DNA from 2 places in the Agarivorans sp. DSG3-1 genome. Region 1 is predicted to be linked to the other one. Evidence: predicted binding sites of a transcription regulator. Region 1 holds the regulator's gene; the other holds the start of a gene.

The links. Region 1 encodes sigma-54, which starts transcription at its own class of promoters, with help from an activator protein. Its sites were predicted from a motif close to GTTGGCACGNNNNTNGNNT; they were not measured.
Region 2: a site for sigma-54 is predicted at 5,868-5,886, ahead of ACLD71_RS18980 (flagellar basal body rod protein FlgF). Genes of this name have one in related genera too.

What each region holds. Positions count from the first base shown of each region.
Region 1 is NZ_CP177241.1:1,903,741-1,911,038, forward strand. Features, by position in the region: gene tldD (metalloprotease TldD) at 1-6, shown strand, start outside; gene yjgA (ribosome biogenesis factor YjgA) at 32-535, opposite strand; gene pmbA (metalloprotease PmbA) at 640-1,977, shown strand; gene mgtE (magnesium transporter) at 2,060-3,421, opposite strand; gene ACLD71_RS08995 (HPr family phosphocarrier protein) at 3,487-3,756, opposite strand; gene rapZ (RNase adapter RapZ) at 3,743-4,600, opposite strand; gene ptsN (PTS IIA-like nitrogen regulatory protein PtsN) at 4,627-5,070, opposite strand; gene hpf (ribosome hibernation promoting factor) at 5,079-5,366, opposite strand; gene ACLD71_RS09015 (RNA polymerase factor sigma-54) at 5,390-6,892, opposite strand; gene lptB (LPS export ABC transporter ATP-binding protein) at 6,943-7,298, opposite strand, start outside.
Region 2 is NZ_CP177241.1:4,096,277-4,103,574, reverse strand. Features, by position in the region: gene flgM (flagellar biosynthesis anti-sigma factor FlgM) at 1-39, opposite strand, end outside; gene flgA (flagellar basal body P-ring formation chaperone FlgA) at 117-797, opposite strand; gene ACLD71_RS19010 (chemotaxis protein CheV) at 966-1,877, shown strand; gene ACLD71_RS19005 (CheR family methyltransferase) at 1,895-2,719, shown strand; gene flgB (flagellar basal body rod protein FlgB) at 2,902-3,300, shown strand; gene flgC (flagellar basal body rod protein FlgC) at 3,300-3,719, shown strand; gene ACLD71_RS18990 (flagellar hook assembly protein FlgD) at 3,730-4,401, shown strand; gene flgE (flagellar hook protein FlgE) at 4,434-5,771, shown strand; gene ACLD71_RS18980 (flagellar basal body rod protein FlgF) at 5,927-6,673, shown strand; gene flgG (flagellar basal-body rod protein FlgG) at 6,690-7,298, shown strand, end outside.

The DNA.
Region 1 (7,298 bases):
GCATAATAAAAAGGGGCGTTAAGCCCCTTTTTTAATGGTGTTCTTTTAGGTATTTAGCCAGTTCTTGATGGGCTTTGTCTGGTTTTTCTTGCTCTAATTCTTTTTTAGCTTGGCGGACTAATTGGCGAAGCTTTTGGCGCTCAAAGTTAGGGTTCTCAGCTACTAAGTTATTAATCGCTGAATCGCCTTCGGCAATTAAGAGGTCACGTTGTTTATCTAACGCAAGTTGCGCTTGAGCCTGATAAATATGTTTATTACGGATCTTGTCTAAGCCAGCATTAATTTGCTCTTCATTTTCAGTGCGCATCACTTTGCCAATGTAGTTCATATGGCGGCGTGAGGCTTCGCGTTTGTCTTTCAAACGTTTAGCTAGGGCAATGGCTTCGCGTAAGGTTGGACTCATCTCAATAGTGGCTAGCTGCGGATTGGTTAACCCAACCAAGTCGGCACCTAGTTTTTTCAGCCGGTCTGCTTCTCGCTTGATTTCGGACTTACTGATCCAATCGTCATCATCAATGGGCTGTTCTTTCTTCATTTTTAACTCTCATGGTACTTTTTTTCATATCTTACCAGTTCTTGCATATGGTCGCTCGATGAGTTTTGTTATGCTAGGGAAATGCATGGAGATGAAGAATAACAATGAGCCCTGAAAAACAAGTTAGCCAAGAGTTAAGCCAATTAAAACAGGCTGTAGAGTTTGCCATTCAAGAAGCCAAACAACTAGGAGCCGACGAATCGGAAGTGTCGATTTCTAAGCAAACCGGAATTTGCGTGGCTACCCGTGATCAAGAAGTGGAAACGCTGGAGTTTAATCACGATGGTGCCTTGGGTATCGCGGTATATACGGCTAACTGTAAGGGCAGTGCTTCAACCTCTGATTTAAGCCCAGAAGCAATTAAGAATGCAGTGAAAGCGGCTTACGATATTTCTAAATTCACTTCGGCAGATAAAGCTGCCGGAATTGCCGACAAAGAGCTACTCGCCACTGATATTCCTGATTTAGATTTATTCCACCCACACCCACTAGAGCCTGACCGTTTTATTGAGCTTGCCAAAAAGTGTGAGGGATTAGCGTTGGCTAACCCTAAAATTAAAGCCAGTGATGGGGCGAACATTAATAGCCACTACGGGGTTAAGGTATTTGGAAATAGCCACGGCTTTGTAGGCGGTTACCCGACCAGTCGTCATAGTATTAGTTGTATGTTGATCGCTGGTGAAAAAGATATGCAACGTGATTACGCCTACAGCGTAGCGCGTGACTTCTCTGACCTCGACAGTATTGAAGAGATTGCTGCTCAAGCGACCAGTAAAACCCTAGGTCGTTTAGGCAGTCGCAAAATTTCGACTTGTGAAGTACCTGTGGTATTTGATCAAGAAGTGGCGGGTAGCTTGTTTGGCCATTTAATTGGAGCGATTAGTGGTGGTAATTTATATCGTCGTTCGTCATTTTTACTCGATAGTTTGGGAAAAAAATTGTTCCCGAGTTGGTTGTCTATTTACGAAGACCCATTTGTTAAAAAGGGCTTATCAAGTACGCCTTTTGACAGCGAAGGTGTAGCACCTAAAGCTAAACACATTATTGCCGATGGAGTTTTAGAGTCTTACTTATTAACGACTTATGCGGGCCGTAAGTTGGGCATGCAAAGTACCGGGCATGCGGGCGGTATTCATAACTGGCTTGTGAAAAATAGCGGTGTAAATAGGGCTGAGCTGTTAAAGCAAATGGGGACGGGCTTATTAGTAACCGAAATGATGGGGCAAGGGGTAAATACGGTAACTGGAGACTACTCTCGCGGCGCCGCTGGCTACTGGGTAGAGAACGGTGAAATTGCTTTTCCAGTACATGAAATCACCGTGGCCAGTACTTTGCCTGAAATGTTTGCGAATGTTGTCGCTATTGCTGATGACTTCGATAAAGAGAGTGCTATTCAAACTGGCTCGATATTGATTTCTTCAATGAAGATTGCAGGTAGCTAAAGATAATTGGATTGGGCTAGAGCCACAAAGAAGCTGAATTGTTTGCTCTAGCTCAGTTCTCGTCTCTGGCCTCTAGCTTTGTTTAAGCCAGTATTAAGGTGGCCATTCCTAAGAAAGAGAATAAGCCCATTACATCTGTAATGGTGGTTAAAGCCATACCGCCAGCTAATGCTGGGTCAATGTTAAATTTCTTCATTAGCAGGGGAATAGTAACGCCAGCCAGCCCGGCTAATGACATATTTATAAACATCGCCCCTGCGATGATCACACCCAGTGTCCAATCTCCTTTCCAAAAGGTTACCACTATCGCAATCACCGTGGCCCAAATCATACCGTTGAGCATGCCAATAGCCGCTTCTTTGCCGATGAGCCAGCGTGAGTTACCTTCCCCAATATGCCCCACAGCTAAGCCACGGATTACCAGGGCAAGTGTTTGATTACCGGCAATGCCTCCCATACTAGGGACAATCGTCATTAAAATTGCCAAGGTGGCTAATTGTTCCAAGGTTGACTCAAACATGTTACTGATAGAGGCTGCGATTAACGCTGCACACAAGTTTATTGCTAGCCAAAAGGTTCTACGTTGAGTACTTTTTATTACCGGCGCAAAGGTATCTTCGTCATCATCCATGCCTGCCATGCCCATCATACTGTGCTCGGCATTTTCACGAATAATATCAACCACATCATCAATGGTCACTCGGCCCAATAAGTGACCTTCTTCATCGACAACAGGGGCTGAAATCCAGTCGTGGCGCTCAAATAATGCCGCTACATCATCTTCATCCATCGCTACCGGAATGGTCTCTGCCTTACTGTCCATCACGTCGCGAACGTCAACATTGGGGTTAACGGTAAGCAGGGTGGATAAAGGGATATCACCGAGTAGTGAATCATCCTCGTCCACTACATACAAGGCGTCTGTGGCCTCGGGCAGTTCACCGCGCACCCGTAAGTAACGTAATACCACATCAATAGTGACGTCGGCACGAATGGTGATGGTGTCAGTGTTCATGATACTGCCGGCAGTATCTTCAGGATAGGCTAAGGCGGCTTCTACACGATGACGGTCTTGCCCGTCCATCTGTTCTAATACTTCTTGATACACACTATCAGGCAGGCTACGCAGCACATAAGCGATATCGTCGGTGTCCATGCCTTCGGTGGCTGCGGCAAGCGTCTCAGGCGCCATTAATTGCAGCACGCCTTCCATTACGTCTTCGTTAAGCTCTTCGAGAATTTCGCCGTGTTGTTCAGGATCGGTGAGTTGCCATAACACTTTCCGCCCCGCTGGTGGGCTAGATTCTAGCAGTAAGGCTACGTCACAGGCCGGCATTTGATGAAGCATGCGCCTAACATGCACAAACATACCGCTGTCTAGGGCTTGGTTAAGCTCCTGCAAACGTTTGTGCTGATTAGGGTTTAACTCCATCTCTTCCGGCATAAGCATTCCCTATTATTGTTTAAGCAGCGCTTGCTAAGTGTAGCGTGTGTTTATTGCGCTTTGGTTTATTCTTCGTCGAAATTTGCTTCTATTAACGCTTGAACAGCATCTAAAGCCGCAGTGGCATCGTCCCCTTCGGAAATAATGGTTAAGGTATTACCTTGAGCGCTGGCTAACACCAACAAGCCCATTACACTGGCAGCTGAGGCAGTTTTCTCGCCATCGATAATGGTTAGTTCAGCATCAAATTTTTGGGCCAGCTCTACCAGTTTTGTCGCTGGGCGAGCATGCAGCCCCAGCTTGTTTTTAACGATAACTTGCCTAGTGAGTTTCAAGACGGTGTTCCAAAGTGCGATGGCGACGTTGTACTTTACGCTGAGCACTAAAGTGTTCAGCTAGTTTTTCTGCTACGTAAACACTACGGTGTTGGCCACCAGTGCAACCAATGGCAATGGTTAGATAAGCGCGATTATTGGCTTCCAAATGCGGTAACCAAGATTGTAGTAAATCACGAATTTGCTTAATGTATTGATTGACCAAAGCTTGTGCTGATAAATACTCTTGAACGGGTTTATCTAGGCCAGTCAGTGGTCGTAACTCTTCTTGCCAATGGGGGTTCGGCAGAAATCTAGCATCAAACATATAGTCAGCATCGTTAGGTACGCCGTTTTTAAAGCCAAACGATTCAAACACTAAAATTAACTGTTGTTGCTGATCGCCAGTTACTCTAGAGCGAATTAAGCCACTTAGCTCATGCACTGATAAGCGTGAAGTATCGATGCGTAAATCAGCATTTCGAGATAACGGTGCCAGCAGCTCGGTTTCCGATTCAATCGCTTCCGCCAGAGACAAATTAGTTTGACTCAGCGGGTGAACTCGCCGAGTTTCGCTGTAACGGCGGATCAGCGCTTCGTCTTTAGCATCTAAAAAAATGCTTAATAGATTCACATCAGGGCCGGCGTTGCGAATAATTTGGCCTATCGGCGAAGGTTCGTCTGGGAGGTTTCGAATATCGATACTTATTGCTACTTTAGAGTAAGTATTTTTTAAGTTATCGATAAGAGATTGCCATAACACAACCGGGAGGTTGTCTACGCAATAGTAGCCCAGATCTTCTAGTACTCTTAAGGCGACGGTTTTTCCTGAACCAGAACGCCCACTCACGATAATGAGTTCCATGACTATCCCTAACGGTGATTAGAGTATTAGGCTACCATGATGTCGTATAATTCGTCATCACTTTGTGCACAACGAAGTTGTTTACATACTTGCTTATCGTTAAGTTTTTCAGCTACTTGAGATAAGGTGTTGAGGTGTTGTTTACACTGATCTTCTGGTACCAGTAAGGCAAAAACCAAATCAACAGGTTTATTGTCAATGGCATCAAAAGCAATTGGGGGATCACAACGTAAAAAAACAGCGGTTGTTTGATGCTGTTTATCAATGCGGCCATGAGGTATTGCCACGCCTTGCCCGATACCGGTGCTGCCCATTTTTTCTCTATTCAACAAACTCTCAAATATACATTGAGCTGTCGTATCCAGTTGACCAGCGGCTAGTTCACTAATGATTTCTAAGGCGCGTTTCTTTGAAGAGCATTGGACTGCACTTTGAGTGCAATCCAAGCTTAGTACTTTATCTATTTGCATGGAGGTGACTAATGTTTGTTAAGTTTTTCTTTATGTTTGATAACTTGGCGGTCAAGTTTGTCGATGAGACCATCAATGGCCGCATACATATCTGAATGTTCAGCGGTAGCGAATAATTCACCGCCATTTAAATGTAAGGTGGCTTCTGCAATTTGATTGAGCTTCTCGACGTTGAGGATGACATGAACATTGTTTATCTGGTCAAATCGTCGAGTGAGCTTGGCAAACTTGTTATGGACATATTCTTTTAAAGACTCAGTTATATCAACGTGGTGTCCGGTAAGATTAATTTGCATAAATATAGTCCCCTTGATTGGCCTTAAAGTAGGCTCTTACGTTGGTTAGAAGGTGGTATCGCTAAAGACTCACGATATTTTGCAATCGTACGTCTTGCCACCTTGATCCCCTGATCTGCCAAAATATCAGCAATCTTACTATCGCTGAGAGGTTTACTGGTATTTTCGGCAGCAACCAGTTTCTTAATTAATGCACGAATAGCGGTAGATGAACATTCACCGCCGCCATCGGTAGCCACATGGCTAGAGAAAAAATACTTAAGTTCGAAAATGCCGCGAGGTGTGTGCATGAATTTTTGAGTTGTCACTCGAGAAATCGTTGATTCGTGCATTTCTACTGCTTCGGCCACATCGTTCAGCACCATTGGTTTCATTGCTTCTTCACCGTATTCGAAGAAGGCTTGTTGATGGTGAACGATACAGTTAGAGACTTTGAGTAAGGTTTCATTGCGGCTTTCAATACTCTTAATAAACCACTTGGCTTCTTGTAAGTGGCTACGGATAAACTGAGTATCGGTGGCATTAGACGTTTTACTTAAGGATGCATAGTGAGAGTTTACTCTTAGCTTCGGCATCGCATCGGGGTTTAGCTCTACCACCCAACGACCTTGGCGCTTCACTACGGAAACATCGGGAATAACGTATTGGGCTTGGTTTGGCTCAACAGCGTTACCCGGGCGTGGTTCTAAGGTGTGAATCAAACGCATCACTTCGCGCAGCTGGTCTTCTTTTAATTTGGTCTTTCGAGCCAATAAGCGAAAATCTCGATTGGCTAATACATCGATATGGTTAGACACCACATCTTTGGCTTCATTTAGCCATGGTGTTTCTGGGGAAAAACGGCTTAATTGAATTAACAAACATTCTTGTAGTGAGCGCGCGGCAATGCCTACGGGGTCGAAATGCTGAATCCGTTTTAGTACTGCTTCAATTTCGTCAAGCTCTACATCTAAGTCGTTATTGTCACTAGAATTGAGGCCATCTAATAACTGTTCACAATCTTGTGTGAGGTAACCAGATTCATCTACTGCATCAATAATGGCTAAAGCAATGGCTTGGTCTACTTCGCTGAATGGAGTAAGGCGCATTTGCCACAGCATGTGATCTTGTAAGGAGTCAACGGTTTCGCCTTGGAATAACATATCGTTGTCGTCACCACCGCTACTGCCGCTCGATGAGCTAGCTGGCGCGGAACTGGCGCTATAAATATCATCCCAAGTGGAGTCTACGGGTAGGTCATCAGAAACAGTTTCTTGGTTAATGGCATCACCAGCTTCCATTTGGCTGCTGTCTACGTCGGCGCTGGATTCGGCTTCTGTAGATTTTTCATTGGCTGACTTAGCGTCTGTTGCGTCACCATCATTCGAATGTGACTCATCCGCCTCAAGCAGAGGGTTACTTTCCAGAGCCTCTTGAATTTCTTGCTGTAAATCCAGGGTTGAAAGCTGGAGTAAGCGTATGGCCTGTTGTAACTGGGGGGTCATGGTTAACTGCTGACCAAGACGCAACTGCAAAGATGCTTTCATTAACTACCGCTATCCCTTCTTTTTATATTATTTTCTAAGCTGCACTTTAACTATAGCTTGAATTGTTCACCGAGATAAACTCGTTTCACGTGCTCGTTTTCAAGTATTTCTTGTGGCTTACCTGAGGCTATCAATTCACCCTGACTAACGATATAGGCATGCTCACAAACATCGAGAGTTTCCCTTACATTGTGGTCGGTAATTAATACACCTAGACCGCGATCACGCAGATGTTCAATGATTTTTTTAATATCAATAACGGAAATAGGATCTACCCCAGCGAAGGGTTCGTCAAGCAAAATAAACTTAGGGGCTGCGGCTAAGGCGCGGGCAATTTCTACCCGGCGACGCTCTCCGCCTGACAGGCTCATACCGAGATTTTTGCGAATATGCCCAATGTGAAACT
Region 2 (7,298 bases), 2.2 Mb from region 1:
AGGACGGTTTCCACCTAAGTTGTTAATGTTTAAAGCCATAATGGCGCCCCACAGTTAATCAATTTTTCGTATTCAATAAAGCTATCGGCTTACCTTTGTAGAACTTTAGAAAAAAATTAAAGTTTTACGTCAACAATTCCTAATGCTTTTACTCGGCCGGTGACAAGTCGCTGAGATTGGTTATTTCTAACCTTAATGGTATCACCGATACTACCACTAGATAAAGCCGTGCCCTGAGTTGTAACATTCAGCCCACCAGCATTGGCAGAAATGGTTACCGCTTCACCTTTGCATACTATGCAAATATCGCGCCCAGTTATAATTTGGTCTTTTCTTAATGCTCGTCTTAGTTTAGCACCTAGCAAGGGCTCTAGGTCGGTAAAGTAACTGCCGCGTAAACGGTTCTCCGGTAAAAAGTCTAAGCTCACTTGGGAATGGTTTAGCGCTGTGCCTTCTTGTATTGGTGTTGCAGCAACTACCACCGCCAGCAGAACTTGCTTTCTAACGGGAATGTATAAACGCCAGTTAGTATGTTCGTCGCAACTGACTAAAACACTGGTGTTTCTGCGGACTTCACCATTGGCAAGGCTGTACTCATAACCATTAGTGCACTCAGGAATAGCAACCCGTTCATCAAGTTGATTGGCGCTAAGCTGAATTTTTTGACTATGGTCATGATTAATTTGTGAACGAACGAATTCTACTGCCTCTGTTTCGAGCTGCGAATGCAGTTCGCTTGTGTGAGCAGTAAGACTAAAACAAAATAATAACAGTGGAGCAGCAATTTTTATCAACATTTCCTATATGATACCGATAAAGCAAAGTAACAATTGGCTTTTTTGTCTATGCTTAACAAGTTGATGCTAAGTCATTGGGCGTCAAAATTACGACAAACAAGCTAGATTGAGCGAAAGTATACAGGGGTTAAGCAAAGTTGATGCCCCTTTCTAAGGAGTGATAAGTATATGGCGGGTATTTTAGATTCGGTAAACCAGCGTACGCAGTTAGTAGGGCAGAATCGCCTCGAATTGTTGTTATTTAGGTTAAATGGGTCTCAGCGCTATGGTATTAACGTTTTTAAAGTAAAAGAAGTATTGCAGTGTCCGCCTCTGACCGCGCTACCTAAACTAAATCCAGTTATTCGTGGTGTAGCGCACATTCGCGGTAAAACTATTTCAGTTATTGACCTTAGTTCTGCAACTGGTGGCCGACCTATTGAAGACGTAAGCAAGTGCTTCATTATTATTTCAGAATATAACCGTTCAGTTCAGGGCTTCTTAGTGGGCTCAGTTGAACGTATTGTTAACATGAACTGGGAAGATATTTTACCCCCACCAAAAGGTGCTGGTAAATTTAACTATCTAACAGCGGTGACTGAGGTAGAAAAAGAGTTAGTCTCTATTCTTGATGTAGAGAAAATTCTTGATGAAATCTCGCCCGTTGATACTACGGTGAGTAAAGAAATTGTTGAAGAAGCCGCAGCCAACGTCCGAATAGATAAAAAAGTACTGGTGGTTGACGATTCGTCAGTGGCCCGTAACCAGGTAAAACGTGCGGTAACATCTTTAGGTGTTGAAGCATTGTTATGTCAAGATGGGCGAGAAGCATTAGAATTGCTAGCTACAATGGCTAAAGACGGGCCGATTACTGATCAGATCGCTTTGGTGATTTCTGATATTGAAATGCCTGAAATGGACGGATACACCTTAACCGCTGAAGTGCGTTCTCATCCAGATCTAAAAGATTTACATATTATTTTGCATACGTCTTTAAGTGGCGTATTTAACCAAGCAATGGTAAATAAAGTTGGGGCCAATGCTTTTATTGCTAAATTTAACCCCGATGAGTTAGCAGCTGCTGTTCGTCAATCTTTATAGAGAGTGTGGATGCATTTGTGAGAACTATAACAGATGATGTATACAAGCAATTTTGTGGCTTTTTAGAAAAGCAGTGCGGAATTGTACTAGGTGACAATAAACAGTATTTAGTGAAAAGTCGATTGTCACCGCTAATGTCTCAGTATTCGGCAGAAAGTCTTACCGAATTGGTTCAAAAAGCCATGAGTTTACGTGAACGTGATTTACGTGCTGCTGTCGTAGATGCCATGACGACAAACGAAACCTTATGGTTTCGCGATACCTATCCGTTCCAGCTTTTATCCGATAGATTGTTACCTGAGTTTCAAAAACAAACTCGTCCGGTAAAAATTTGGTCAGCAGCCAGTTCATCAGGTCAAGAACCCTATTCGATAATGATGACGTCACTTGAATACCAAGCAAAGCGTCCAGGTGCTTTACCTATGGGGATTCAAGTAGTGGGTACTGATATATCACCTTCTATGCTTGAACACTGTAAACGCGGAGAATACGATTCATTAGCCCTCGCTCGTGGTTTATCCCCGGAACGAAAACGCCAATTTTTTGAAGCTACTACCGATGGTAGTTTTCGGGTGAATGACAAAGTACGTAAAAATGTTAGCTTTAGACCCTTAAACTTGCTTGATAGTTATGCACTAATGGGGAAATTTGACATTATTTTCTGCCGTAATGTACTTATTTACTTTAACGCAGATGTTAAGTCGAAAATTCTTAATCAGTTTGCTCAGGCTTTAAATCCAAATGGTTATTTGATGCTTGGCGCTTCTGAATCAATCACCGGCTTAACCGACCGATTTAATATGTTACGTTGCAACCCAGGCATCGTTTACCAATTAAAGTAAAAAAATAGATAGCGGCAGTAAAGGGCAATAGTTGCCGCTTTACTTGCCGTCAAACAATCAGTACTCCTTACCTTTCGCTGGTTGAAGTAACTAAGTCCTTTAGTTAACTGAATTAAAAGTGTCAAAAAAACTCTGGCATAGCTTTTGCAAAATAATTTTTGTGAAAGTGTTTAGAGGTGTATATGGCAATTACTTTTGATAAAGCATTAGGTGTTCATCAGCATACCGTGGGAGTGAGAGCTCGCCGTTCTGAAGTGATCGCAAGTAATATTGCTAACGCAGATACACCTAACTATAAAGCACGAGACTTAGATTTTAATAAAGCATTCGCAGCCGCTAAAAGTAAGCAAAGTGGTGGAATGCAGTTAACTAACGAGCGCCATATTGGTGGTGGAAACAGCCAGTTCTCTGAATTGGGTTTCCAAATTCCAGACCAGCCTGATACGGGCGATGGCAATACTGTTGATGTACAAAAAGAAAAAGCAGCCTTTATGCAAAATGGCTTGGAATACCAAGCGGGCATTGGCTTTCTATCTAGCAAGTTTAGTGGTTTACGTAATGCAATTAAGGGAGGTCAATAATGAGCTTTTTTAATGTTTTTGATGTTACTGCTTCGGCAATGAAAGCGCAGTCGGTACGTTTAAATACTACCGCTAGCAACTTAGCCAATGCCGACAGCATCAGTTCAAGCATCGATCAAACTTATCGAGCGAGAAAACCTGTATTTGCGGCTGAGTTTACTAAAGCCACTCAATTTCAAGGTGACTCTGCTCAGGTTAAGGTGGCAGGAATCGTTGAATCCGATGCGCCTTTGCGCAAGGAATACTATCCAGAGCACCCAATGGCGAACGAAGAAGGTTATATTTTTAAACCTAACGTTAATGTGATTGAAGAAATGGCCGATATGATGAGCGCTTCACGCTCCTATCAAGCAAATGTTCAAGTTACTGAAGCAGCCAAACAAATGCTAAATAGCACACTTAATCTGGGTAAAAGTTAAGGAGTAGCACGTGTCTACTATTGATCCACTACAGAGTAATTATTGGCAGCCGGAATCAGTGGTTCCTGAAAGCAACAATAATCAGTCCTTAGGGCAAGAGGATTTCTTCTCGCTATTAACGACCCAGTTGCAATATCAAGACCCAAGTAAGCCGGTCGACAATGCCGAAATGATTGCCCAAATGGCATCTTTTCAAACCTCAGAAGGTATTGCTGAACTCGGCACCAAGTTCGACACAATGAATTCGATCATGAATTCGTCTGCTGCGCTACAAGCATCCACCTTAGTGGGGCAGAAAGTATTGGTACCTTTAGATTATGGCCATAACGGTGGTAATGGATTTGAAGGTGTTGCCGTTACTGGTGCAGCGACCACTAATGTAAAAGTTTCTGTCGAGAACGCAGCCGGTGAAGTGGTGAAAGTTATCGATTTAGGAGAGGGAAGCGGCAACATGCCATTCTCTTGGGATGGCACCGATTCTAATGGGAACGCGATGCCTGAAGGTAAGTACAACATTAAGGTTAATGGTGTTCAAGGCGGTCAAGAGATCAGTTTACCCACTGCAACCTATGCAAGCGTTGGTAGCGTAAGCTTAGCAGGCGGTACATCTGGCGTAATCGTCAATTTAGAAGGCTTGGGTGGTATCGCGATGAGCGATGTACTTGAAGTTGCCAAAGCCTAACAAAGAATAGTAAAACGATAGGAGATTGAGAGATGTCATTTAATATCGCTCTGAGCGGCATCAATGCCTCGCAAAAGGATCTTGACGTAACAGCGAACAACATTGCTAACGTCAACACCATTGGTTTTAAAGAGTCTCGTGCAGAATTTGCCGATGTGTATGCAACATCGATTTTTGCTAACGCTCGAACTGCAGTTGGTAATGGTGTAAAAACCGTGGATGTTGCGCAGCAATTCCACCAAGGTAGTCTTAACTTTACCCAAAACGCCTTAGATTTGGCGATTAGTGGTGAAGGCTTCTTTGTTACGGCTTCAGATTTAACCACCCAAACTCGTGAGTTCACCCGTGCTGGAGCATTTAAGCTTAATGCCGATAACTTTATTGTTAACTCGCAAGGTCAATACTTACAAGGCTACACGGTTAACAACAGTGGCACGCCTTCAGCAGTGAGTATGGCTGCAACTAAAGCTATCCAAATTAGTGCTGAAGTCGGTAACCCTACTATGACCAGCCAAGTGGATATGAGCTTTAACTTGCCGTCTAGCGGAACCACTCATGATATTGGTGACTTTGACCCATCAGACAGTAATACCTATACCTCTGCAACATCGGTAACGGTATATGACTCTCAAGGTGGTTCACACGTCGCCGAAACTTTCTTTATTAAAGATGCAACCACGGCAAATACTTGGCACAAGTTAATTTACATTGATGGTCAGCCAACCGACGTTGCTGGTGGTACCGCCAATACGCCAAATGCCGGTAATGCTAACCCAAATATTCCAGCCTCGGCTACTTTGACCTTTGATAATACTGGTGCTTTAGCCTCTACTGCGCCAGCAATTATTGAAACAGTGCCACTAGGCACGGCTCCGCCAAGTGGCCCTGGTGGAGTGTGGGATCCGGTAACCGGTTCGGTTGACCCGACTCAAGTGATCACCTTTAACTTAAATGGTCCAACTCAATACAACTCTGCCTTTGAAGTATCAGCGCTGTCTCAAGATGGTTCTACTGTGGGTAAACTGACAGGTATTGATATCGGCCCTGATGGTTTAGTTGTGGCGTCTTATAGTAATGGTGAAACAACCAATATTTCTAAAGTATCGGTGGCTAACTTTGCTAATAACCAAGGTTTGGCACAAATCGGTGATACCGCTTGGCAGCAAACCCAGTTAAGTGGCGAGGCCATCGCGGGTGAAGGTAATACAGGTACTTTTGGTAAAATTAACTCCGCTTCTTTAGAGCAAGCGAACGTTAACCTTACTGAACAACTGGTTAACTTAATCAGTGCACAACGTAACTTCCAAGCTAACTCTAGAGCTTTAGAAGTTAACTCAACACTACAGCAAACCATTATCCAAATTCGTTAATCAATGAAATCGGTAATGATAAAAAGGCAGCATTAGCTGCCTTTTAATTTATTGATTTATATAAACTTATCGTATTAATGCTTACCTTTCTTTTTCTTTGGCATTAAATTTGCTCTTATTTCCTTTGAGTCAGCTAATTGACGAAGGAAATAGAAATGGACCAATTACTCTACATATCGATGACCGGTGCAAAACAAAATATGCATTCGATCGCGGTACGCGGAAACAACCTAGCAAATGCTAACACTACTGGCTTTAAAGCTGATCTAGAGAATGCTCGCTCAATGCAAGCCTTTGGACCCGGCATGCCGTCTCGTGTATTTGCCATGACCGAACGTCCTACCCAAAATTTTACCGATGGATTACTAAAAACCACCGGCAGAGATTTAGATGTGGCGATTAAAGGCGAAGGTTGGATTTCGGTTCAAGATAAAGATGGTACAGAAGCGTTATCGCGTAACGGTAATTTCACTGTGTCTGCAGCGGGTGTACTACAAACCATGCAAGGGCAAGCAGTGTTAGGCAACCAAGATGCGCCCATCATTATTCCTTTACCTGTTGAGAAGCTAGAGATTAACGAAGATGGCACCATCCAAATTCGCCCAGAAGGCGCACCAGCTGATGCCTTAGAAGAAATTAACCGAATTAAGCTAAGTAAACCGTTCGCCGGTGATTTAACTAAAGGTGATGACGGACTATTTAGATCAACCATTGGTCAAGCATTTCAACCCGATGCAACGGTTGAGCTCACCAAGGGTGCACTAGAGGGGAGTAATGTGAACCCGGTGCAAGAAATGACACATATGATCAGCATGCAACGTCAATTTGAAATGCAAATTAAAATGATGAAAACCGCTGAAGAAAACGAAAAAGCAACCAACAGCTTGTTGCGATTAAGCTAGGAATAAGGAGCGTACTATGCATCCCGCATTATGGATAAGTAAAACTGGCTTAGATGCCCAACAAACAAACGTTTCGGTTATCTCTAATAACCTCGCTAACGCCAGCACTATTGGTTACAAAAAAAGCCGCGCGGTATTTGAAGATTTGTTGTATCAAACCATTAATCAGCCGGGCGGCCGTTCATCTCAAAACACTAATATGCCCTCTGGTTTAATGATTGGTGCTGGTGCCAAAGTTATTGCTACCCAAAAGAATCACGATCAAGGTAACGTGCAAACTACCGATAACGCTTTCGACTTAATGGTTGATGGCCGTGGCTTTTTTGAGATTTTAATGCCAGACGGTACCACGGCTTATACGCGTAACGGCCAATTTGGCCTCAACGACGAAGGGACCATTGTAACCCCAGGTGCGGGTTACCCCTTGCAGCCAGAAATTCAAGTTCCTGAAGATGCTCAAAGCTTTACCGTAGGTGAAGATGGTGAGGTGAGTGTTCGCTTACCTGGTCAAACCGACAACCAAGTGATTGGTCAAATTACGATTACCGACTTTGTTAACCCGTCGGGCTTAGAGCCGCGTGGTCAAAACTTATATCTTGAAACTGGCGCGAGTGGCGCACCACAA